DNA from 3 places in the Blautia sp. MSK18_10 genome. Region 2 is predicted to be linked to each of the others. Evidence: predicted binding sites of a transcription regulator. Region 2 holds the regulator's gene; each other region holds the start of a gene.
The links. Region 2 encodes Rex, which represses fermentation and respiration genes when NADH is low (regulators of the CRP and FNR family bind a similar motif). Its sites were predicted from a motif close to ATTGTTAANTANTTAACAAT; they were not measured.
Positions count from the first base shown of each region.

Region 1 (7,828 bases), on a different contig from region 2:
TTCCGAAACTGGCATTAAATGTGGTGGCATTTCCGAACTGTCTTGGTCCGGAAGTCTTGGAACAGATCCTGCGCGGCGGTGCAGATAAGGTTATGGAAGCCGGAGCAGTCCTTGCAGGCGGGCATACTATCAATGATAAAGAACCGAAATACGGACTCTGTGTAACAGGTTATGTGCATCCGGACAAAATGTGGAAAAATTACGGTGCAGAAGCAGAAGACATCCTTATTCTTACCAAACCGCTGGGCTGTGGAATCCTTAACACTGCCATTAAGGCAGAAATGGCGTCTCAGGAAGAAATTGAGAGAGTCCAGAAGATCATGGCGAAGCTGAACAAATATGCAGCAGAGATTGCATCTAAATACACGGTCCACAGCTGTACCGACGTAACAGGATTCAGTCTTGCAGGCCACAGTCTGGAAATGGCAAAAGGCAGCCGGAAAACCCTGGTGATCCAGTCTGAGAAACTTCCGATCATTGAGGGTGTTGAAGAATATGCACAGATGGGGCTGATCCCTGAAGGTGCATACAGAAATCGTGACTTCGCAGGCGATGAAGTACGAAGTGAGATTAAGGAACTCTGGATGGAGGATCTGGTATTTGATCCGCAGACATCCGGCGGACTTCTACTTGCAGTACCGGCAGAAGAAGCCGATGCCCTTGCAGAAGAGCTTGCAGGTATGGATATCTTCGGCGGTGTTATCGGATATGTAACAGAATTGCAGGATAAAGCAGTTGTATTCGAATAAAAAATTCAGCTTTAATTTCAGACATTTTTTCCTGCGACAATGGAATTTTGGCTTGTATGTCTCGGGATTTTGGCATATTCATGCCAAAACACCTCGCGAGATAGTGGTGTGTGAACAGTAACTACAAATCTGAAGAATATTCTTGAATTGTTTGACGATTTCGGTTGTGAAACAGATATTCAGGTGATATAATGTTCTCAATAAAATACATTGCGGAGGTGTAGTTATGAATTACGAAGATGTACAGAAAGTGTCAAACGCGGCGAAAGCCAAGAGTAACCTGGTGAATACCAACTTTTTCAAGTACTTCATACGTGCAATCATGGCGGGTTTTTTTATTGATGTGGCCATGATCTACAGTAATGTAGTTGGAAACGTATTCTCCAAGACCATGCCTGAATGGGGAAAATTTATGGGGGCATTAGTATTCTCCATTGCAGTGCTTCTGATCAGCTTCGTAGGCGGCGAACTTTTTACAGGAAACAATATGGTAATGGCGTTCGGAGCCTATGATAAACAGGTGAGCTGGAAAGAGGCAGGTAAGGTATGGGGCGTAAGCTACCTTGGAAACTTTGTCGGATGTGCAATTTTAGCATTGTTGTTTGTAGGTGCAGGAGCGTCCGGAACAGCAGATTATTTTGCAGGATTTATCGGAAACAAATTGAGTATTCCGCTCGGACAGATGTTTTTCAGAGCAGTGCTCTGTAACTTCTTCGTCTGTCTCGGTGTGCTCTGTGGTATGAAATTAAAGAGTGATGCAGGAAGATTCCTGATGATCGTTATGTGTATCTCAGGATTTGTTGTAAGTGGATTTGAGCACTGCATCGCAAACATGGGAATCTTTGTTACCGCATACTGCCTGGTACATGGATTATCCCTTGGAGCCATGGTAAAGAGCATGGTAGTAGTAACTTTAGGAAATATGGTGGGCGGTGCCCTGTTGCTGGCATGGCCGCTCAGAAAGATGAGTGCAGATAAATAATATGTCAAAAGCTTTATACATAGCCGAAAAGCCCAGTGTGGCACAGGAATTCGCAAAAGCTTTGAAAATCAACGGACAAAGACGGGATGGCTACCTGGAATCTCAGGACAGCGTGGTGACCTGGTGTGTGGGACACCTGGTCACCATGAGCTACCCGGAAAAATATGATATCAAATATAAAAGGTGGAGTTTAGATACCCTGCCTTTTTTGCCGCGCGAATTTAAATATGAAGTGATCCCCGGAGTGCAGAAGCAGTTTGAGATTGTCAAAGGACTGCTTAACCGTGAGGATGTGGACACTATCTATGTGTGCACTGACTCCGGACGGGAGGGAGAATACATTTACCGTCTGGTGGCACAGATGGCAGGTGTTCGTGGAAAAAAAGAAAAGAGAGTCTGGATCGACTCCCAGACAGAAGAAGAGATTATGAGAGGAATCAGAGAGGCAAAGGATCTGTCGGCATATGACAATCTTTCTGCTTCAGCCTATCTTCGGGCGAAAGAAGACTATCTCATGGGAATTAATTTTTCCCGTGTACTGACACTGCGTTATGGAAACAGTGTGTCAAATTATTTAAATACGAAATATCAGGCCATTTCTGTAGGACGAGTTATGACCTGTGTACTTGGAATGGTAGTGCGAAGAGAGCGCGAGATCCGTGCGTTTGTGAAAACTCCGTTTTACCGCGTACTCAGCAGCATTGCCCTTGAGGGAGAAAATTTTGAGGGAGAATGGAGAGCTGTGGAAGGCAGCAGATATTTCCAGACTCCTTATCTGTATAAAGAGAACGGATTTAAAGAGAAAGCCTATGCTGAAAAACTGATACAGGAGCTGTCTGTGAGTCAGCCGTTGCAATGTACAGTAGAGAAAATCGAGCGGAAAAAAGAGAACAGGAATCCGCCGCTTTTATTTAACCTGGCGGAGCTTCAGAATGTGTGCTCCAAGCTGTTCAAGATCAGCCCGGATGAGACATTAAAAATCGTACAGGAACTGTATGAAAAGAAACTGGTCACTTATCCCAGAACAGATGCCCGTGTGTTGTCTACTGCGGCTGCAAAGGAAATTTATAAGAATATTTCCGGTCTGCGTAATTATGAACATACAGCGGAAATCGCACAGCACATTATTGAACAGGGAAATTACAAAAATCTGGCAAAGACCAGATATGTTAATGATAAGCAGATCACAGACCATTATGCAATCGTACCCACAGGCCAGGGCTTAAACGCATTGAGAAGTGTTTCTCTTACTGCGCAGCGTGTATATGAGACCATTGTCAGAAGGTTTGTATGTATTTTTTATCCTCCTGCAGTATATCAGAAGATCAGTCTTGTGACAAAAATTCAGAATGAGAGCTTCTTTTCTTCATTTAAAGTACTGCTGGATGAAGGGTACTTAAAAGTTGCCACAAATTCTTTTGCGAAGCGAAAAGCAGCAGATGCCATGAGTGGTGGAAACAGAGCCGGCGCAGCCGGCAATGAGGGAAGTGAAGAGGAAGATCCGGATACAGGAAAAAACGGCGGGAACAAAGCTGATGATTCGGCTGAGGATATGGCGTGTGATACCAGACTTCTTGCCGCATTGCAGAACCTGAAAAAAGGTGATATACTCTCTGTGGACAGTCTGAGTATCAAAGAGGGCGAGACATCGCCGCCAAAGCGTTATAATTCCGGTTCTATGATTCTTGCAATGGAGAATGCAGGTCAGCTGATCGAGGACGAAGAGCTTCGTGCCCAGATTAAAAGCTGCGGAATCGGAACCAGTGCCACCAGAGCGGAAATTCTTAAGAAACTGTGCAATATCAAATATCTGGCACTCAATAAGAAAACCCAGGTGATCACTCCAACCCTTCTTGGAGAGATGATCTTTGATGTGGTAAACTGCTCCATCAGACAGCTTCTGAACCCGGAACTGACTGCAAGCTGGGAAAAAGGACTGAATTATGTGGCAGAGGGCAGTATTACAGAACAGGAATATATGGATAAGCTGGAACATTTTGTGCGCCTTCGCACCAGACAGGTGGAGGACAGCAATATCCAGCCATATCTGAGACAGTTCTTTGATGCTGCAGCAGTGAATTATAAGGATTCATCTGAAAAAAACAGTGCGAAAACAACAGGCAGATCAACGTCCGCAACGGGACGATCACGTACCTGCAGAAAGCCGTCTGCTTCAAAGTAGTATGCATTTGTGACAGATAAAAGAAAACATGTCATCATAGCGAGAGAAAAGAGGAAAATATTATGTTAAAAGATTTTACAATTGCAAACCTTCTGGATCTGAACGAAACAATCGCAAAGGATTTATTTGAAGGAAAAACATATCCATGGGAAGTATTACCGGAGATCGGAGATTTCATTCTGAAACTGGGACAGACCTTAAGTGAAGAAGAATACGACCACCCGTCAGAAGATGTATGGATCGCCAAGAGTGCCAAAGTGGCACCTACAGCCTGCATCAACGGTCCGGTCATCATAGGTAAAGAAGCAGAAGTACGCCACTGTGCATTTATACGCGGAAAAGCAATTATAGGTGAGGGTGCAGTAGTAGGTAATTCTACGGAATTAAAGAATGCGGTACTTTTCAACAAGGTACAGGTTCCGCACTACAATTATGTAGGCGATGCAGTTCTCGGCTACAAATCCCATATGGGTGCAGGTTCCATCTGTTCCAATGTAAAATCTGACAAGAAACTGGTAGTTGTAAAAGACGGTGACGAGAAGATTGAAACAGGTCTGAAGAAATTCGGCGCAATGCTGGGTGACAACGTAGAAGTAGGCTGCGGCTCCGTATTAAATCCCGGAACTGTGATCGGACGCTGCTGCAACATTTACCCACTTTCCTCAGTAAGAGGCTGCGTACCTGCAAATCACATTTATAAGTCAAAAACAGAAATTGCAGAAAAGAAAAGTTGAAAATATAGAAGAGGCAGGTTGTATGAAGGATATTATTTCAGTCATACAGCCTGCCCTTTTATATTTTTATGTCTGTTTGAGATAGAAGATATTTGTTGTACCTGATATTACATATGAAATAAAAGTTTTCTCAGGATTACCAGAATGGTAATGTGCACCGGATAAAACCAGTAAAAAACATATTTCAGAAATTTTCCTTTTACAAATCCACGTTCACCATTGTACATATTAATGGAAAGAAAAGCAAAGCAGGCTTTCCATTCATAGTAAAGCCAGCAGCTTCCGATGATCGCCTGGGCGGTTTTATCGTTGCGGAACCAGTACATGATCAGCAGGAATACAAATCCCCGCCATCCGTAATCTGCCTTCAGAAACACAGAGACAGTCAGCAGTGCCAGCACGCAGACAAGCTGCATTTTCTGATTATCCCAGAAGTATTCCAGGGCACAGAATGCCAGGTATCCCAGAAACAGGGTGAAAAATACATTCTGTTTTTCATATCTCCAGGTGTTGGTAAACATGAAGTTCCATGGAATCTCAGAGATACATGCAAATAGAAACAGATTCAGGCCATATTTCTTACGGTTATGTGTATGCAGAAATCCTTCCACTAACAGAAAACAGAAAATTGGAAAAGCGGCCCTGCCGATATCCCGGAAAATCCGATACCAGCTGTAATCCACGCCGCCGAAACTGAAAAGGGTTGCAGTTGTGGCAGGATAATTATACAGGATCATTAAGCCGGTATGGTCAATCAGCATCAGGGTGATAGCAATTAATTTTAAAGCGCTTCCGCTCAGAACCTGAAATTTTGCAGGGAGAAAGGAAGCAGGTAACTTTGTTGTCATAATAGAAATCCCTTCATTAATAGAAATTAGAACTATTTTACCACAAAAAAATCAAAGATGGTTAAAAATTTTACAATTTATGACTGGACGAATCAGCACTTTTGTGAGAAAATAACACTAGGTTGTTAGGCATACTCCTCTGAAGTCATTCAGCAGACATCAGAGTTTTACCCTGTGCAGTTCATTCAGCAGTTCTGTACAGCGGCGAGTATAACAACATGAAGTTAATCTATACTTGAAAGGAGTTTTACAATGATTTATTCACGCGAAGTAGAAGAAATGTGCCCAGTTGCACAGGGCGTTCATCATGGCGCCGCTCCAATCCCAGAAGAAGCTAAATGGGTACAGGCAAAAGAAGTCAAAGATATTTCCGGTCTTACACACGGTGTTGGCTGGTGTGCACCACAGCAGGGTGCCTGCAAGCTTACATTAAATGTTAAAGAGGGTATCATCCAGGAAGCACTGGTTGAGACTATCGGATGTTCAGGTATGACTCACTCTGCAGCTATGGCTTCCGAGATTCTTCCGGGACTTACAGTTATGGAGGCACTGAACACTGACTTAGTTTGTGATGCGATTAATACAGCTATGAGAGAACTCTTCCTTCAGATCGTTTATGGACGTACACAGTCTGCATTCTCAGAAGAAGGACTTCCAGTAGGTGCTGGACTTGAAGACCTTGGTAAAGGACTTCGTTCTCAGGTTGGTACAATGTATGGAACTCTGAAAAAAGGACCTCGTTACCTTGAAATGGCAGAAGGTTATGTAACAGGTATTGCTCTTGATGCAGATGATGAGATCATCGGATATCAGTTCGTAAGCCTTGGAAAAATGACTGATTTCATCAAAAAAGGCGATGACCCGAATACTGCATGGGAAAAAGCAAAAGGTCAGTATGGCCGTGTTGCAGACGCTGTTAAAATTATCGACCCAAGAAAAGAATAATTTAGGAGGTAACAGGAAATGGCTTTATTTGAATCATATGAGAGACGAATTGACAAGATCAATTCTGTTTTAAACAGCTATGGCATTGCTTCTATCGAAGAAGCTGAGAAAATCACAAAAGACGCAGGTCTTAATGTATACGATCAGATCAAAGGCATTCAGCCAATCTGTTTCGAGAACGCTTGCTGGGCATACACAGTAGGTGCTGCAATCGCAATCAAAAAAGGATGCAAGAAAGCAGCAGATGCAGCAGCAGCTATCGGTGAAGGACTTCAGGCATTCTGTATTCCTGGATCCGTTGCTGATACACGTAAAGTAGGTCTTGGACATGGTAACCTTGGCAAGATGCTTCTTGAAGAAGAAACAGAGTGCTTCTGCTTCCTGGCTGGACATGAGTCCTTCGCAGCAGCTGAAGGTGCTATCGGTATCGCTGAGAAAGCTAACAAAGTTCGTCAGAAACCATTACGTGTTATCCTGAACGGTCTTGGAAAAGATGCTGCTCAGATCATCTCCCGTATCAACGGCTTTACATATGTAGAGACAGAATACGATCCATACAAGAACGAAGTTAAAGAAGTATTCAGAAAAGCATACTCCGAAGGACTTCGTGCAAAAGTTAACTGCTACGGCGCTAACAGCGTTCCGGAAGGTGTTGCTATCATGTGGAAAGAAGACGTTGACGTTTCTATCACAGGTAACTCCACAAACCCGACACGTTTCCAGCATCCAGTTGCAGGTACATACAAGAAAGAACGTCTTGAAGCAGGTAAGAAATACTTCTCAGTTGCTTCCGGTGGTGGTACAGGACGTACACTTCACCCAGACAACATGGCAGCAGGTCCAGCTTCCTACGGTATGACAGATACATTAGGACGTATGCACTCTGATGCACAGTTCGCTGGTTCTTCTTCTGTACCGGCTCACGTAGAGATGATGGGTCTCATCGGCGCTGGTAACAACCCGATGGTTGGTATGACAGTTGCAGTAGCTGTTTCCATCGAGGAAGCTGCTAAGGCTGGAAAGTTCTAATCAAACCTTTTTAATCAAAGAGTCAACAAACCTAGAAAGTACCGTAGTTCCAAGGGCTGCGGTACTTTTCTTAGTTTAGATCAAAAAATGAGAAAGTAATTTGAGACACGGTGAGAAGCCTTGAAAATGGCAAGATAGGCAAACAGGTAGGTAACAAGTAGGCAACAGAGCGAAGGAAACAAAAAGAAGAGCCGATCACAGGAAAAGAAATGCCGCAACCACAAGGGTTACGGCATTTTTTCTAGTGTGCCGAGCATGGCACTAATCTTACTGGTGAAAGTCCAGTCACGGGTATTTACCGCCAAGTGTAGTGAACCACAAGTCGGTACCAGTAATGGTATGGATGAAGGTAGAAAAAA
Region 1 covers NZ_JAJCGT010000037.1:31,973-39,800, forward strand. Annotated here, with positions in the region: gene selD (selenide, water dikinase SelD) at 1-749, shown strand, start outside; gene LI074_RS13450 (formate/nitrite transporter family protein) at 976-1,731, shown strand; gene LI074_RS13455 (DNA topoisomerase) at 1,733-3,913, shown strand; gene LI074_RS13460 (UDP-N-acetylglucosamine pyrophosphorylase) at 3,976-4,647, shown strand; gene LI074_RS13465 (TraX family protein) at 4,755-5,495, opposite strand; gene LI074_RS13470 (iron-sulfur cluster assembly scaffold protein) at 5,748-6,440, shown strand; gene LI074_RS13475 (GGGtGRT protein) at 6,459-7,469, shown strand.
Region 1: LI074_RS13470 (iron-sulfur cluster assembly scaffold protein) is a predicted target of Rex. The motif match lies at 5,553-5,572, and genes of this name have one in related genera.

Region 2 (7,828 bases):
ATTTTTGAGGGCTGCTGCAATGTATTTTTTTCCATTCCCGGATAAATTCCATTTGTTCCTGATCGGAGATTTCCTGGGAGGCAGCGTCATTTCCGGCAGCTACACAGCAGAGCAGGACGAAGGTCTGAAAGAGTAAAAATACCAGTATCAATAATAATGCAGTCATAATTTGTCTCCTTAATATTATGCAGATGGTTACAGTTATTTTATGAAATTGCTATAAGGATATTTTTCGGGATTTCTGTAACAGATTCTGTATATGCCTGTTGTTTTGCATATCAGAAGTATCTGCATATCATGGAAGCTTTATACATTTTATTTACAGAAAAACGGAGATATGACAGGAGAAACTGTCGGACACAAAAATATAATCTTCCGAATAATTTAAAGTAAGACGCAAATGTTCATTGTCTTTGCAGCGACCTGATGAATAGTTGCGGTAAGATTTCATTATCCAGATGATTCGGAGGATTTTTTATGAAGAATTCAGATGATTCCGGATATACAGGAAAGCACGTGGGTGTGTGTGTTCTGGATACCGGGATTTTTCCTCATATAGATTTTACAGGGAGAATACTTGCGTTTCAAGATTTCATCGGACATCGTATCAGACCTTATGATGATAATTCTCATGGAACCCATGTATGTGGGATCATTGGCGGTGACGGAAGGGCTTCGGAAGGACGGATCAGAGGAATTGCCCCCGGGTGTAGCCTGATAGTTCTGAAGGTGCTCGACAGAACGGGAAATGGCAGGAAAGAAGATGTTTTACAGGCTTTTCGCTGGATCCTGGAGAATAAGAGATATTATGGGATACGTGTAGTGAATATCTCGGTGGGAACAACCTGCAGGAGAGCAGAAGATCACAGAGTTCTGATCGCGGGTGTGGAACAACTTTGGGATGCAGGTCTGGTGGTAGTGGCTGCGGCAGGAAATCAGGGACCGAAGGCAGGAAGTGTGACAGCACCGGGAAGCAGCCGGAAGATTATCACAGTAGGCTCCAGCGATCTGCTTACAGGACGGACTGCCATATCCGGCAGGGGACCTACATTTGAGTGTGTTTGTAAACCGGATCTGGTTGCACCCGGGAATCATGTTCTTGCCTGTGCACCGGGGGCAGATAACGGATATGGAGTGAAGAGTGGTACTTCTATGTCTACACCTCTGGTTGCAGGGGCAGCAGCATTGATGCTTGAGAAGAAACCGGAGCTGACTAATGTTCAGATCAAGATGAAATTGAAAGAAAGTGCCAGGGATATGGGATTGCCAAAGAATCAGCAGGGATGGGGAGAACTGGATCTGGAACGCTTTATGGAACTGTGATCAGTAATCTTTTATTTCACAAAATTATTGCTTTAGTGTATAAAAGCATTGACGAACGGTCTGTTTTCGGCTATCATGATAGTTAACTGGATGAGAGCCAAAGAGGAGGATTAATATGAAAAAAATTCAGATGCAGACACCACTTGTGGAGATGGATGGAGATGAGATGACCAGAATTCTCTGGAAAATAATCAAAGATGAACTTCTTCTTCCGTATATTGATTTGAACACTGAGTATTATGACCTTGGTCTGGAATACAGAAATGAAACGGATGATCAGGTAACTGTTGATGCAGCAGAGGCTACAAAGAAGTACGGCGTTGCAGTGAAATGTGCCACTATCACTCCTAATAAGGCAAGAATGGAAGAGTATACCTTAAAGAAAATGTACAAGAGTCCTAACGGAACGATTCGTGCAATTCTCGACGGAACTGTTTTTCGTGCCCCAATCGTAGTGAAGGGTATTGAACCATGTGTTAAGAACTGGAAGAAACCGATCACCATCGCACGTCATGCCTATGGTGATGTGTATAAGAACACAGAGATGTATATTGACGGCCCCGGAGATGCTTATCTGGTATTTGAAGGTGCAGACGGACAGCAGAGAAAAGAGCTGATCCATCATTATGAGGGACCGGGTGTGCTTCAGGGTATGCACAATCTGGATGATTCTATCACAAGTTTTGCAAGATGCTGTTTTAATTATGCACTGGATACAAAACAGAACCTGTGGCTTGGCGGCAAGGATACGATCTCCAAGATTTATGACGGACGTTTTAAGGAAATCTTTGCAACTATTTATGAAGATGAGTTTAAGGAGAAATTCGAGGCAGCAGGCATTGAATATTTCTACAGCCTGATCGATGATATCGTAGCTCGTGTCATGAAGGCTGAAGGCGGATTTATCTGGGCCTGCAAGAACTATGATGGAGATGTTATGAGCGATATGGTTTCTTCAGCATTTGGTTCTCTGGCTATGATGACATCTGTACTGGTATCTCCACAGGGATATTACGAATATGAAGCTGCTCATGGAACTGTACAGAGACATTATTATCGCTATCTGAAAGGTGAGGAGACATCTACTAACTCTGTAGCAACTATTTTTGCATGGACCGGAGCTCTGAGAAAAAGAGGTGAGCTGGACGGCAATAAAGAATTGATGGAATTTGCTGATAAACTGGAGAAGGCGACTCTGGAGACGATTGAAAGCGGTAAGATGACAAAAGACCTTGCGCTGATCACTTCTCTTGAGGATGTGACAGTACTGAACAGCAAAGATTTCATCCTTGCCATCAGAGAGAGACTGGATGAAATTTTATAATGTCAGAAATTATCCGGTAATGTTTCTATAACATTATAAAGTTCTCCGGGCAGGATCACACTGCAGCGGAGAAACCTGTAAAAAGTTATAAACTGCGAAAATGGGAAGAACCTGCATTATGCAAGTTCTTCCCATTTTTCATATAATCCTTCTAATTCTTCGGTAATGGCGGCTTTCTCTTTGCTGAGTTTCGCACATTCTGCCACATTTGTGCAGATATCCGGGAGAATCATGGTTTCGTCGATCTCTTTATCTCTGGTCTCAAGTTCTTCAATGCGGGCTTCTACTTTTTTTAGTTCATTCTCTCGTTTTCGCTGACGGGCCTGTTCTTCTTTATGCTGCTGCCAGGAAAGCTTGTTATCAGAAGCCTGCTTTGCTTCTGTCACAGCCTGAGCGGCAGCCGGAGCATATTTTTCCGTCAGCTCTTCTTTTTTCTCCAGATAATAGTCGTAATCTCCGATATAATTTACAATTGCCTGATTGGTCAGATCCAGGATCCGGGTAGCTGTCTGGTTGATGAAGTAACGGTCGTGGGAAACATAGAATACTGTTCCTGTGTAACTGTTCAATGCCTCTTCAAGAATCTCTTTTGAAGCGATATCCAGATGGTTGGTGGGCTCATCGAGGATCAGAAAGTTTGCTTCGGACAGCATCAGCTTGGCGAGGGAAACACGACCTCTTTCTCCGCCGGACAGAGCGGAGATCAGTTTGAATACATCATCCCCTGTGAAAAGGAATGCTGCCAGCATATTTCGAATTTCTGTTTCCGTAAGTGTGGGATAAGCATCTGAGATTTCCTCAAAAATAGTTTTCTCCATATGAAGAACATGGTGTTCCTGGTCATAGTAGCCAATCTGTACCTTGGAACCAAGAGTAAATCTGCCGCTGTCTGCATCGATCAGCCCATTGATGATCTTTAACATGGTGGTTTTGCCTGTGCCGTTATTGCCAATCAGGGCTACACGTTCTCCACGTTTGATCTCAAAGGAGATGTCACTGAAAAGTGTCTGTCCGGGAAAAGATTTGGAAAGACTTTCCACAGTAAGGACATCATTTCCGCTGACAAATCTTGGTTCCAGGGAAATGCGCATCTGATTCTGAATCTCCTGTGGTTTATCAATGCGCTGGACTTTATCCAGCATTTTTTCGCGGCTTTCCGCACGTTTGATAGATTTCTCGCGGTTAAAGGATTTCAGCTTGGCAATGACTGCTTCCTGATGTTTGATATCCCGCTGCTGGTTCAGGTAGGCTTTGTACTGGGCGTCACGCAGCTGGGCTTTTTTCAGGGCATAGGCAGAATAGTTGCCACTGTACATACGCATATTTCCTGCTTCGATTTCCACAACTTTTGTTACGACTTTGTCAAGAAAGTAACGGTCGTGGGATACGATAAATACAGCACCCGGGTAATTCAGAAGATAGGTTTCCAGCCAGGAAATACTCTCCATATCCAGATGGTTGGTAGGCTCATCCAGAAGAAGAATGTCAGGGCTGGCAAGAAGCAGTTTACCCAGAGCTACGCGGGTTTTCTGGCCGCCTGAAAGAGTTTCTATCTGGCGTTCGAAATCTTCTTCTGTGAAACCAAGACCTTTTAATACACCCATGATCTCACTTTTGTAAGCGTAACCATTTTCCAGTTCAAACTGGTGACTCAGTCTTGTGTAAGTATTCATCAGGCTGTCCAGAGCATCTCCGGTGGTGGTTTTCATTTCCTGTTCCAGAGAGCGCAGACGGTTCTCCATATCAATAATGTGCTGTTTGGTGGAAATCAGTTCTTCGTAAATGGTATGATGGCCATGAATGTCCTGATACTGGGCAAGGTAGCCGATATTTTTATCTTTGGCAAGTACCACGTTTCCTGAATCCGGGGAGAGCTCATGCATAATGATTCGCAGCAGAGTCGTCTTGCCTGCACCGTTATTGCCGATGAGAGCTGCCTTTTCGCGGTCTTCTATATGGAAACTGGCATCCTTGAGAATGATTTTTTCGCCAAAGGATTTACAGATATTCTGACATGATAAAATCATAGGAATTCCTCCGTTTGTAATTTGTCCGCGTACTATTATAATCGAAAATGCCTGTTTTTGAAAGCATTTTAAGAGATTTTGTCCAGGGAAAAGAAAGCATCGGATGGATGCATGGAAGAAAATATGATATTCCGGGGAATTTTTCAGAATGAAATTGATAAAAAAATACAGAAATATTTGGTCAAAAAGTACAAATTTAATTTGACAATAAAATAACATCTGGGTATAATTGACATAGATAAGCTAAGGAGGGAAAATTTGTGGAAGCTAAGGAAATTTCGAAAGCGGTAATCAAGCGTTTGCCGCGGTACTACCGCTACCTCGGTGAATTGATGGAGGAGAATGTAGAGCGTATATCTTCAAATGATCTTAGCAAGAAGATGCATGTGACGGCTTCCCAGATTCGTCAGGACTTAAATAATTTCGGTGGTTTTGGTCAGCAGGGTTACGGCTATAATGTACGCTATTTGTATACAGAAATCGGTAAGATCCTTGGGCTGGATACTGTACATCCGATGATTATTCTGGGTGCCGGTAATCTGGGACAGGCATTGGCCAATTATGTGGATTTTGAAAAGCGCGGATTTAAGCTGGTTGGTATTTTTGACGTCAATCCTGTACTTGAGGGGATTGCAGTTCGTGGAATTGAGATTCAGATGTTGAGCGATCTTCCTTTGTTTCTGAAGGAGAATGAGGTTGAGATTGCGATCCTGACTCTTCCTAAAAACAAAGCCAAAGAGATGGCAAAGATTTTAATTGATAATGGAATTAAGGCAATCTGGAATTTTGCACATATTGATCTGGATGCCCCGGAGGATGTAATGGTAGAGAACGTACATCTTTCAGAGAGTCTTATGACTTTGTCCTATAACCTGAGTGAGTACAGAAAGGAACATGAAGGTATGTAAGGGATAACTGTGAAACACAAGGCTGTGGTCATCTGATCACAGCTTTTCTCTTGTATGTAAATGTGTTATTGTAAACAGGAGGTGAACAGATGAGAGAGATTGTAACTGCTGTTGAGATGAAAGAACTGGATCATAATACGATTCAGAAAGCCGGGATATCGTCTCCGGTACTTATGGAGAGGGCGGCATTAAAGACGGTTGAGGAGATTGTACAGAGATTAAAGAATAAAGAAAAAGAGAAAATCCTTGTGGTCTGCGGAACCGGCAACAATGGCGGAGACGGATTGGCGATTGCCAGACTGCTTCAGTTGAGAGGAGTCAGAACCTGGTATTATATTGCGGGTAAGGAAGAGAAAATGACTGCTGAAACTGCCGGACAGCTTAAAACAGCAGAATATTATCAGGTGCCCCGGGTGCATAACCTGGATCTGGATGAATATACTACTATAGTAGATGCCATCTTTGGGGTTGGACTGAGCAGACCTGTAGAGGGAAAATATGCAGAGCTTATCAGTACAATGAACCGGGCATCTGCGTATAAAGTAGCTGTGGATATTCCATCCGGGATTGACTCAGATACCGGATTTGAGAAGGGGATTGCATTCCGGGCAGATCTTACGGTTACCTTTGCTTTTCGCAAAAGAGGGCTGTGTTTTTATCCCGGACGCATGTATGGCGGTGAGATCGTTGTTACGGATATCGGAATCTATTCCATACCCGGAAAGAAAATCTGTATGCATCATCTGGAACGTGAAGATTTGAAAATGCTTCCGGAGAGAGTTCCCTATGGAAATAAAGGAACCTTCGGTAAGGTTCTTCTTATAGCTGGCAGCGAAGGAATGTGCGGAGCTGCATATCTGAGTGCAGCAGCTGCTCTGAAAAGCTCTGCGGGAATGGTGAGAATTCAGACCGTGGAGGCCAACAGGATTCCGTTGCAGACACTGTTGCCGGAAGCCATGATCACCTGTGATTTTGATGAGAAAAAAAACCAGGCAATGCTTGACTGGTGTGATGTGCTTGTGATAGGACCGGGTCTTGGAACCGGAGCGCAGAGCAGGGAAAGAGCTCAGTGGTTCCTGGCGAAGGCAGCTGAGTGTAAAAAAACAGTAATTCTGGATGCAGATGGCCTGAATCTTCTGTCAGTCCATGACAACTGGAAGTGTTTTATCGGGGAACATGTGATCCTGACACCTCATATTGGTGAGATGAGTCGTCTGTGCGGAAAAGAAATCGGTAAGATCCAGGATTGTCTGGCACAGACCGCAGCTGATTATGCAAAGGAGTCTGGAGCGGTTTGCGTTCTGAAGGATGCCTGTACTGTGGTGGCAGATGCTTTTGGAGATATGTATTTGAACATTTCGGGTAATGCAGGAATGGCTACAGCGGGAAGTGGAGATGTGTTAAGCGGTGTGCTTGCCGGTATACAGTGTATGTATCTGGCAGCAGAAAAGAAATTTTCTCCTGTTATGCTGGCTGCACTTGGTGTATATGTGCATGGGCTGGCAGGTGATCTGGCTGCTGAAACAGTAGGGCAGCGAGGGATGACCGCAGGAGATATCATCTGTTTTCTGCCGGAAATACTAAGATAGAATATTCATTTTGAGGCAGTAAATCTGTGAAACAATTTGCAGATATTAACATGAAAAAATAACAGAGGAAAATTATTATGAAGAAAGATAGCAGAGTAAAAGCAGTCATTTCACTGGATGCAGTAGAACATAATTTCCGGGAAATGAGAAAAAATATTGCAGAAGAGACAAAGATGATCGCAGTCATAAAGGCTGACGCTTATGGACATGGCGCGGTGCCGGTTGCACATCTCATTGAGGATTATGATTATATCTGGGGATTTGCGGCTGCAACTGCGGAAGAAGCGATTCATCTGCGAGAAGCCGGGATTACAAAACCAATCCTGATCCTTGGAATTGTTTTTGATGAATATTTTCCGGAACTTGTCCGTTATGAGATCCGTCCTGCAGTGTGCGAATATGAGGAGGCAAGGAAACTTTCAGACGAAGCGGTTCTGCAGAAAAAAACTGTACATATTCATATTGCTCTGGACACAGGAATGACCAGGATCGGTTTTGCGGATACACAGGAAAATGTAGAGGAAATTAAAAAAATTTCAGAACTTCCAAATCTTGAGATTGAGGGTATGTTTACTCATTTTGCAAGAGCAGATGAGTATGACAGAAGTCCGGCTATGGTACAATTGGAGCGGTATCTGGATTTTTCAAGACGCGTAG
Region 2 covers NZ_JAJCGT010000009.1:78,169-85,996, reverse strand. Annotated here, with positions in the region: gene LI074_RS06155 (S8 family peptidase) at 478-1,323, shown strand; gene LI074_RS06150 (NADP-dependent isocitrate dehydrogenase) at 1,439-2,647, shown strand; gene LI074_RS06145 (ABC-F family ATP-binding cassette domain-containing protein) at 2,764-4,674, opposite strand; gene LI074_RS06140 (redox-sensing transcriptional repressor Rex) at 4,935-5,582, shown strand; gene LI074_RS06135 (bifunctional ADP-dependent NAD(P)H-hydrate dehydratase/NAD(P)H-hydrate epimerase) at 5,672-7,171, shown strand; gene alr (alanine racemase) at 7,249-7,828, shown strand, end outside.

Region 3 (7,828 bases), on a different contig from region 2:
CAACTCCTGCAAAACCAGGCGCAGTCATCGGCTCCGCAGGCCCTACAACCAGCGGACGTATGGATGCCTATGCACCCACAATGATGTCTGTGGGAGCAAGAGGAATGATCGGAAAAGGTGCCCGCCTTCCGGAAGTAGTAGACGCCATGAAGAAATATGATGGTGTATACTTCGGAGCTATCGGCGGTGCAGGTGCGCTTCTTGCAAAATGCATCAAAAAGGCCGAACTGATCGCATATGAAGATCTGGGAGCAGAAGCACTTCGTAAATTGTATGTAGAGGATATGCCTCTTGTAGTCATCATTGACTCAGAAGGTAATAATCTGTACGAGATGGGAAAAGCAGAATATCTCAAAGAACACGGAGATAAGTAATTCTGCAGATACATAAAAAAATAACTTCCATATGCTGTAGACATACAGTATATGGAAGTTGCTTTATATAGCCAAAATTATATATATATTGTATCCAATATATAAAAATCATATATACAATAATATGAATTATATCTTTTACATTTGACCTATAAACGTATAACATGATAATCAGGGTCAGGGACCCGCCAAACATGAGAAAGCAGCGATTTACGCAGTAAATCAGCGGATTTCGAATGTTTGAGAAAGACGGTAAAAGAATAAAGGCAGTTATCCGTACAGGAGATAACTGCAAATAAACTTGAACGGGGAAAATCATGAAAGATCATAATCAACACGAAATACAAATGTCGGAAGCCTTTTTAAACAGTGCATTCCTGGCACTGTCAGGAGGTTTTCAGGATGCTTACACCTATAATGCAAGAAACGAAGTATTCTGTAATGCACAGACAGGAAACGTCGTTCTTATGAGCCAGCACTTTATGGCAGGAGAACTGACAGCAGGACTGGGATACTTCTTTCCTATTATTTTCTTTGCACTGGGCGTATGGGTTGCGGAGAAAATACAGGCAAATTATAAATATGCGCAGAAGCTCCACTGGAGACAGGGTGTTCTGCTGGCAGAAATCCTGATCTTATTTACAGTAGGTTTCCTGCCAACCGAATACAATATGCTGGCAAATGCCATGGCATCTTTCGCCTGTGCAATGCAGGTACAGTCCTTCCGCAAGGTAAACGGATATTCCTATGCAAGTACTATGTGTATCGGTAATTTGCGCAGTGGTACAGCTGCGTTGTCAGTTTATTTTCGTGAAAAAAAATCAAAACAGCTAAAACAGGCGATGTATTATTTTGGAATCATCCTTATGTTTGCCTTGGGTGCCGGCATTGGTGGAAATCTGTCCATACGCTATGGAATCAGAATGATCTGGGTTTCCTGTGGATTCCTTATGATCAGCTTTCTGTTGATGTTTATAGAAAAATATAAGCATTTCCATGAGGAACATGAAATTAAATAATGCAGCCATTTCCAGAAAGGTCATTGAGAAGAAGATAATATTCTTTTCAATGATCTTTTTTTGTTTTGATATTGCTATTAAATTAACAACCCTGTTAAAGAAATTGCTTTTCATTTATATACATTTATGAATACTATACATCTATAACAAATTGTTATAAATTAATTTCAGAAAATTTCAAAAATGATATTGTGCAAAACAACTATATAATGTATAATATCAACAGCACATATGTTGAAAATAACTAAAGCTGCGTGGGAATCGATATATCGGTACTATATTAAAACCGATGTATCAAAATTACTATTTAAGGAGGGAACCGAATGTTAGACCAGTCTTATTACAGAAAAGCGGATGAGATCATCGAGCACTATGGACGTACAGCAGCATCGCTGATTCCGATCATGCAGGATATTCAGGCGGAATATCGTTACCTGCCGGGAGAATTGCTGACTTATGTAGCGAAAGAAATCGGAGTAAAAGAAGCCAAGGCCTACAGTGTAGCCACATTCTATGAGAATTTTTCTTTTGAGCCGAAAGGGAAATATGTCATTAAAGTGTGTGACGGAACAGCCTGTCATGTGAGAAAATCCATGCCTGTAAAAGAGGCTTTGATGAAGGAACTTGGACTGAGCAACAAGAAACACACTACAGATGACATGCTTTTTACCGTAGAAACAGTATCCTGTCTGGGTGCATGTGGACTTGCCCCCACACTGACTGTCAATGATGAAGTACATCCGAAGATGACTCCTGAGAAAGCTGTAGAACTTTTGAATAAACTGAGAGGAGAGTGCGTATGAGTATTAAGAGTAAAGAAGACCTGTTAAATAAGCAGGCTGAAGTAAATGAGCAGATTAAATCTTATACCTGCCGCGTTCTTGTCTGTTCAGGTACCGGATGTATCGCATCCGGAGCGCAGAAGATTTATGAAGAGATGTCAGTACTCTGTGAGAGAATTGATGGAGTAACAGTTGAAATGCAGAAGGATGTGCCTCATGTAGGCGTGATCAAGACAGGGTGCCAGGGCTTATGTGAACTTGGACCTCTGATGAGAATTGAACCATATGATTATCAGTATGTTCACGTACAGCCGGAAGACTGTAAGGAAATTGTGGAGAGAACTATATTGGAAGGGAAACCTGTAGAGAGACTGTTTTATCGTGATAATAATACAGTCTGTCCACATCCTGATGATATTCCTTTCTTAAATCAACAAACACGTATCGTTCTTGAAAACTGCGGAAAAATCGATGCGGAATCTATCGAAGAGTATATTGCTGTGGGAGGCTATCAGGCACTTGCAAAAGTGATGGGAAGCATGTCCCCGCAGGAAGTTATTGATGAAGTAACTAAATCCGGGCTTCGCGGTCGTGGCGGTGCAGGATTCCCGGCAGGCAAGAAATGGTCTCAGGTTGCACGCCAGGCAGAGAAAACCCGCTATGTTGTATGTAATGGTGATGAGGGTGATCCCGGTGCATTTATGGATGGTTCCGTCATGGAAGGTGATCCATATAAGATGATCGAAGGTATGACTATTGCAGCCTACGCAGTCGGTGCGGAGAATGGATATATTTATGTTCGTGCAGAGTATCCTCTTTCTGTAAAGAGACTTAGGATGGCGATTGAACAGGCAGAAAAATATGGCCTGTTAGGTGATAATATTTTAAATTCCGGTGTAAACTTCCATTTACATATCAACAGAGGTGCCGGAGCTTTCGTATGTGGAGAAGGTTCGGCACTTACCGCATCTATCGAGGGTAACAGAGGTATGCCTCGTGTAAAACCGCCCCGTACAGTAGAGAAAGGTCTGTGGGGTAAGCCTACAGTTCTTAATAATGTAGAAACCTATGCTAATGTACCGAAGATTATTCTTCAGGGAGCAGACTGGTTCCGCACCATCGGTACAGAGGGAAGCCCCGGAACAAAAACCTTCTCACTGACCGGTTCTATCGAGAATACCGGTCTGATCGAGGTTCCTATGGGAACCACACTCCGCCACATTATCTATGATATCGGCGGTGGATTGAAGAGTGGCGCCGCATTTAAGGGCGTCCAGATCGGCGGTCCGTCCGGCGGATGTCTGATCCTGGATCAGTTGGATGCACCTCTTGACTTTGATTCTGTCAAAAAATTAGATGCGATCATGGGATCCGGTGGTCTGGTAGTTATGGACGAGAATACCTGTATGGTTGAGGTTGCCAGATTCTTTATGAACTTCACCCAGCGTGAGAGCTGTGGCAAATGTGTTCCATGCCGTGAGGGTACCAAACGTATGCTGGAGATCCTGGAGAGGATCGTAGATGGCAAGGGTGAGATGTCCGATCTGGATGAGCTGGAAGAGCTTGCAAATATGGTTCAGAACATGGCTCTGTGCGGACTTGGCAAGAGTGCACCTCTTCCTGTTATTAGTACTCTCAAACGCTTCCGCGATGAATATGAGGAACATATCCGCGATAAGAAATGCCGTGCAAAAGTATGTACTGCTCTTCGTCAGTTCCACATCAACCCTGAGTTCTGTATCGGCTGCGGTAAATGTGCAAAGAACTGTCCGGCAGGTGCAATCTCAGGTAAGATTAAACATCCATATCACATTGATAACGACATCTGTATCAAATGCGGTGCATGTAAGGACAACTGTAACTTTGATGCAGTATATGTGGAAGCATAGAAGGGAGGATACACTATGGGCCATATGATAATTGACGGTAGAAAGGTAGAATTTACCGATGAAAAAAATGTCCTGTCTGTCATCCGCAAGGCAGGGATCAATATTCCGACACTGTGCTACCACTCAGAGGTATCCACTTTTGGTGCCTGTCGTTTATGTACAGTTGAAGACGAGAGGGGAAAAACATTTGCCTCATGTTCTGAACAGCCAAGAGATGGAATGGTGATCTATACCAATTCCGGAAGAGTCAAGAAATACAGAAAACTAATTGTAGAATTATTGCTTGCAGCACATTGTCGTGACTGTACAACCTGTGTTAAGAGTGGTGAGTGTGTCCTTCAGGAACTGGCACACAGGCTGGGCGTACAGACAATCCGTTTCAAAAATACCAGGGAATATCATGAGTTGGATACAAGTTCTCCTTCTCTGGTTCGTGATCCAAACAAATGTATTCTGTGTGGTGACTGCGTACGTGCCTGCGAAGAACTTCAGGGAATCGGAGCTTTAGGATTTGCATTCCGGGGAACTGAGGCCATGGTAATGCCTGCATTTAACAAAAAAATCGCAGAGACAGAATGTGTAAACTGCGGTCAGTGTCGTGTATATTGCCCAACAGGTGCGATTGCGATCAAGACACATATGGACGAGGCATGGGAAGCACTTGCTGATCCGAATATACGTGTAGTTGCTCAGATTGCTCCTGCAGTACGTGTCGCAGTAGGTGATCATTATGGACTGACCAAAGGCAAGAGTGTTATGGGTAAGATTGTCAATGCTCTCCACAGAATGGGATTCGATGAAGTTTATGATACTTCATTCAGTGCTGACCTTACTATTATGGAAGAGAGTGCCGAGTTCCTTGACAGAATTAAGAAGGGTGAGAAACTTCCGCTTCTTACTTCCTGTTGTCCTGCATGGGTGAAGTTTATCACAGACCAGTACAAGGAGTATATTCCTAATCTTTCTACCTGCCGTTCTCCACAGGGAATGCTCTCAGCAGTAATCAAAGAGTACTTCCGCGATCCGGAACATGCCGGCGGCAAGAAAACAGTTATGATCTCTATTATGCCATGTACAGCCAAGAAGGCAGAAGCAGTTCGTCCGAACAGCTTCACAGACGGTGAACAGGATACAGATATCGTTATTACAACTACAGAGCTGCTCCGCATGATCGATAACTTTGGTCTTGACTTTGCAACTCTTGATCCGGAAGCCTGTGATATGCCGTTTGGCTTCGGCTCCGGTGGTGGTGTTATCTTCGGTGTTACAGGAGGTGTTACAGAAGCAGTTCTCCGCCGCCTGACTCCGGATCACAGCAAAGAAACCATGCATGAGATCGCAGAATGCGGTGTTCGTGGAGATGAGGGAATCAAGGAATTTACAGTTCCTTATGAAGGAATGAACCTTAATATCTGTGTTGCCAGCGGCCTTGCAAATGCAAGAACCGTTATGGAACAGGTTAAGAATGGTGAGAAAGAATATCATCTGATCGAGATCATGGCATGCCGCCGTGGATGTATCATGGGTGGCGGACAGCCGACAAGATCCGGCGACAGAACCAAAGCTCTGAGAGCTAAGGGCCTGTATAATGCAGATAATACAACTATCATTAAGAAATCCGATGAAAACCCGTTAGTTCTGGAACTTTACAACGGACTTCTGAAAGGCAAAGAGCATCATCTGCTTCACAATGATTCCTATTAAGAAACATCTGTGATACCTGCCAGTAACAATATGTCCAAATGATAAATAGAATATTTTAAAGCTTCCTTGCATATTTTATAACAATACATGAAGGTTATGTGTAAATATGCAAGGGGGCTATTTTTATGGAAAATTTTCAGGTGTATCGTGATATCCAGGCCCGTACAGGGGGAGATATATACATAGGGGTCGTAGGACCTGTCCGCACAGGAAAATCTACATTTATCCGCAGATTCATGGAACTTGTTGCATTGCCGCAGATGTCAGATACAAAGCAGGCAGAGATCAGAGATCAGCTTCCTTTAAGCGGATCAGGCAAAATCATCACCACAGCAGAAACAAAATTTATTCCCAAAGAAGCAGTTCCCATCACTCTCGGAGAAGATCAGCAGGTAAAGATCCGCCTGATCGACAGTGTGGGTTTTCTGGTAAAGGGTGCATCCGGGCAGACGGAGGACGGTAAAGAACGAATGGTAAAAACTCCCTGGTTTGAGCAGGCAATCCCATTTCGCGAGGCCGCACGCATCGGAACACAGAAAGTAATTCAGGAGCATTCCACAATAGGTATTGTGGTCACAACTGACGGAAGTTTCGGTGAACTTCCCAGAGACAATTTTCCGGAGGCAGAAGAGAAGACTATTCAGGAACTGAAAAAACAGCAGAAACCATTTATCGTGCTGGTAAATTCGCAGATGCCATATAAAGATGCGGCTCTGAAAACAGCGGAAGAAATCCAACAGAAATATAAGGTAACTGCTCTGACAGTAAACTGTGACCAATTGAGAAAAGAAGATATTGCCAGGATTCTGGAGAAGGTTTTATATGAATTTCCTGTCAGTCAGATTCAGTTTTTTATTCCGCGCTGGGTAGAAATGCTTCCCCTGGAGCATGAGTTAAAACAGCAGATTCTTTCACAGATCAGGGATAAAATGAAAAGTATGCAGCATATACGTGATATCACAAAGGAATCTGTAAAATTATCCGGACCTTATGTACAGGATTCCCTTCTGGAAGATGTAGGCTTATCCGATGGAACAGTAAAGGTAAGAATACGCATAAAGGAAGAATATTATTACAGGATGCTCAGTCAGATGAGTGGAATCGAAATGGAGAGTGAATATGAACTGATCCATACAATGCAGGAACTGGTACATATGAAAGAGGAATATGTAAAAGTGCAGGCTGCACTGGAAGCAGTGCGTGGAACCGGTTATGGTGTGGTTGTCCCGAATCTGGATGAGATTGAGATCGCACAGCCTGAAGTGATCCGACAGGGAAATAAATATGGAGTAAAGATAAAATCAAAGAGTCCGTCTATCCATATGATAAAGGCAAATATAGAAACTGAAATTGCTCCCATAGTAGGAACAGAACAGCAGGCAAAGGATCTGATCCAGTATATTGACGAAGGCAGCCAGAGGGGGGAGAGTATCTGGGAGACTAATATTTTCGGTAAATCCATTGAGCAGCTGGTACAGGATGGCATCCGAAGCAAGATTGCAGCTATCAGCGAAGAAAGCCAGGTAAAGCTTCAGGATACCATGCAGAAAATTGTCAATGACAGTAAGGGCGGGCTGGTGTGTATCATCATATAGCTGCCGTATAATATGGTTCCTTTTAATTTTGCTTTTTAGCCGAACTGTGAAACAGTTATTCAGTTACAGGCAACGGAGAGCTCAGGTTACTGTGTCAATTACCGGTTCGTCAGTTTTTTTACTGTCAGTACTTTTTTCCCCTTCAATAACGACTTTATTAGGGAGGCATACGATGGTGCCTCCTTTTTCATCGATTGCCTTCTGTTTCATACACAGATGATCGGGGCATTGTGCAGAGATCATACGTGCCTGACCGTCTTTGATCTCACAGACATTTGTATCGTTGATTTTAATCGTCTGATCCTTTTCCAGAGAATAAGTTCCATATTCTTTTCCGTCTACAGTAATACGGATGGAACCATGACTGCCCTTATTTATAAGAGACATTCCTCCCCACATCGCAAGTGCAAGAATAAGGATACCACCTATAAAAATAAATTCTTTTTTCTTCAAAATATTGTACTC
Region 3 covers NZ_JAJCGT010000004.1:72,495-80,322, forward strand. Annotated here, with positions in the region: gene LI074_RS03410 (Fe-S-containing hydro-lyase) at 1-374, shown strand, start outside; gene LI074_RS03415 (YoaK family protein) at 692-1,393, shown strand; gene LI074_RS03420 (complex I 24 kDa subunit family protein) at 1,717-2,196, shown strand; gene LI074_RS03425 (NADH-quinone oxidoreductase subunit NuoF) at 2,193-4,064, shown strand; gene LI074_RS03430 ([FeFe] hydrogenase, group A) at 4,080-5,768, shown strand; gene spoIVA (stage IV sporulation protein A) at 5,894-7,363, shown strand; gene LI074_RS03440 (NusG domain II-containing protein) at 7,445-7,816, opposite strand.
Region 3: LI074_RS03420 (complex I 24 kDa subunit family protein) is a predicted target of Rex. The motif match lies at 1,464-1,483, and genes of this name have one in related genera.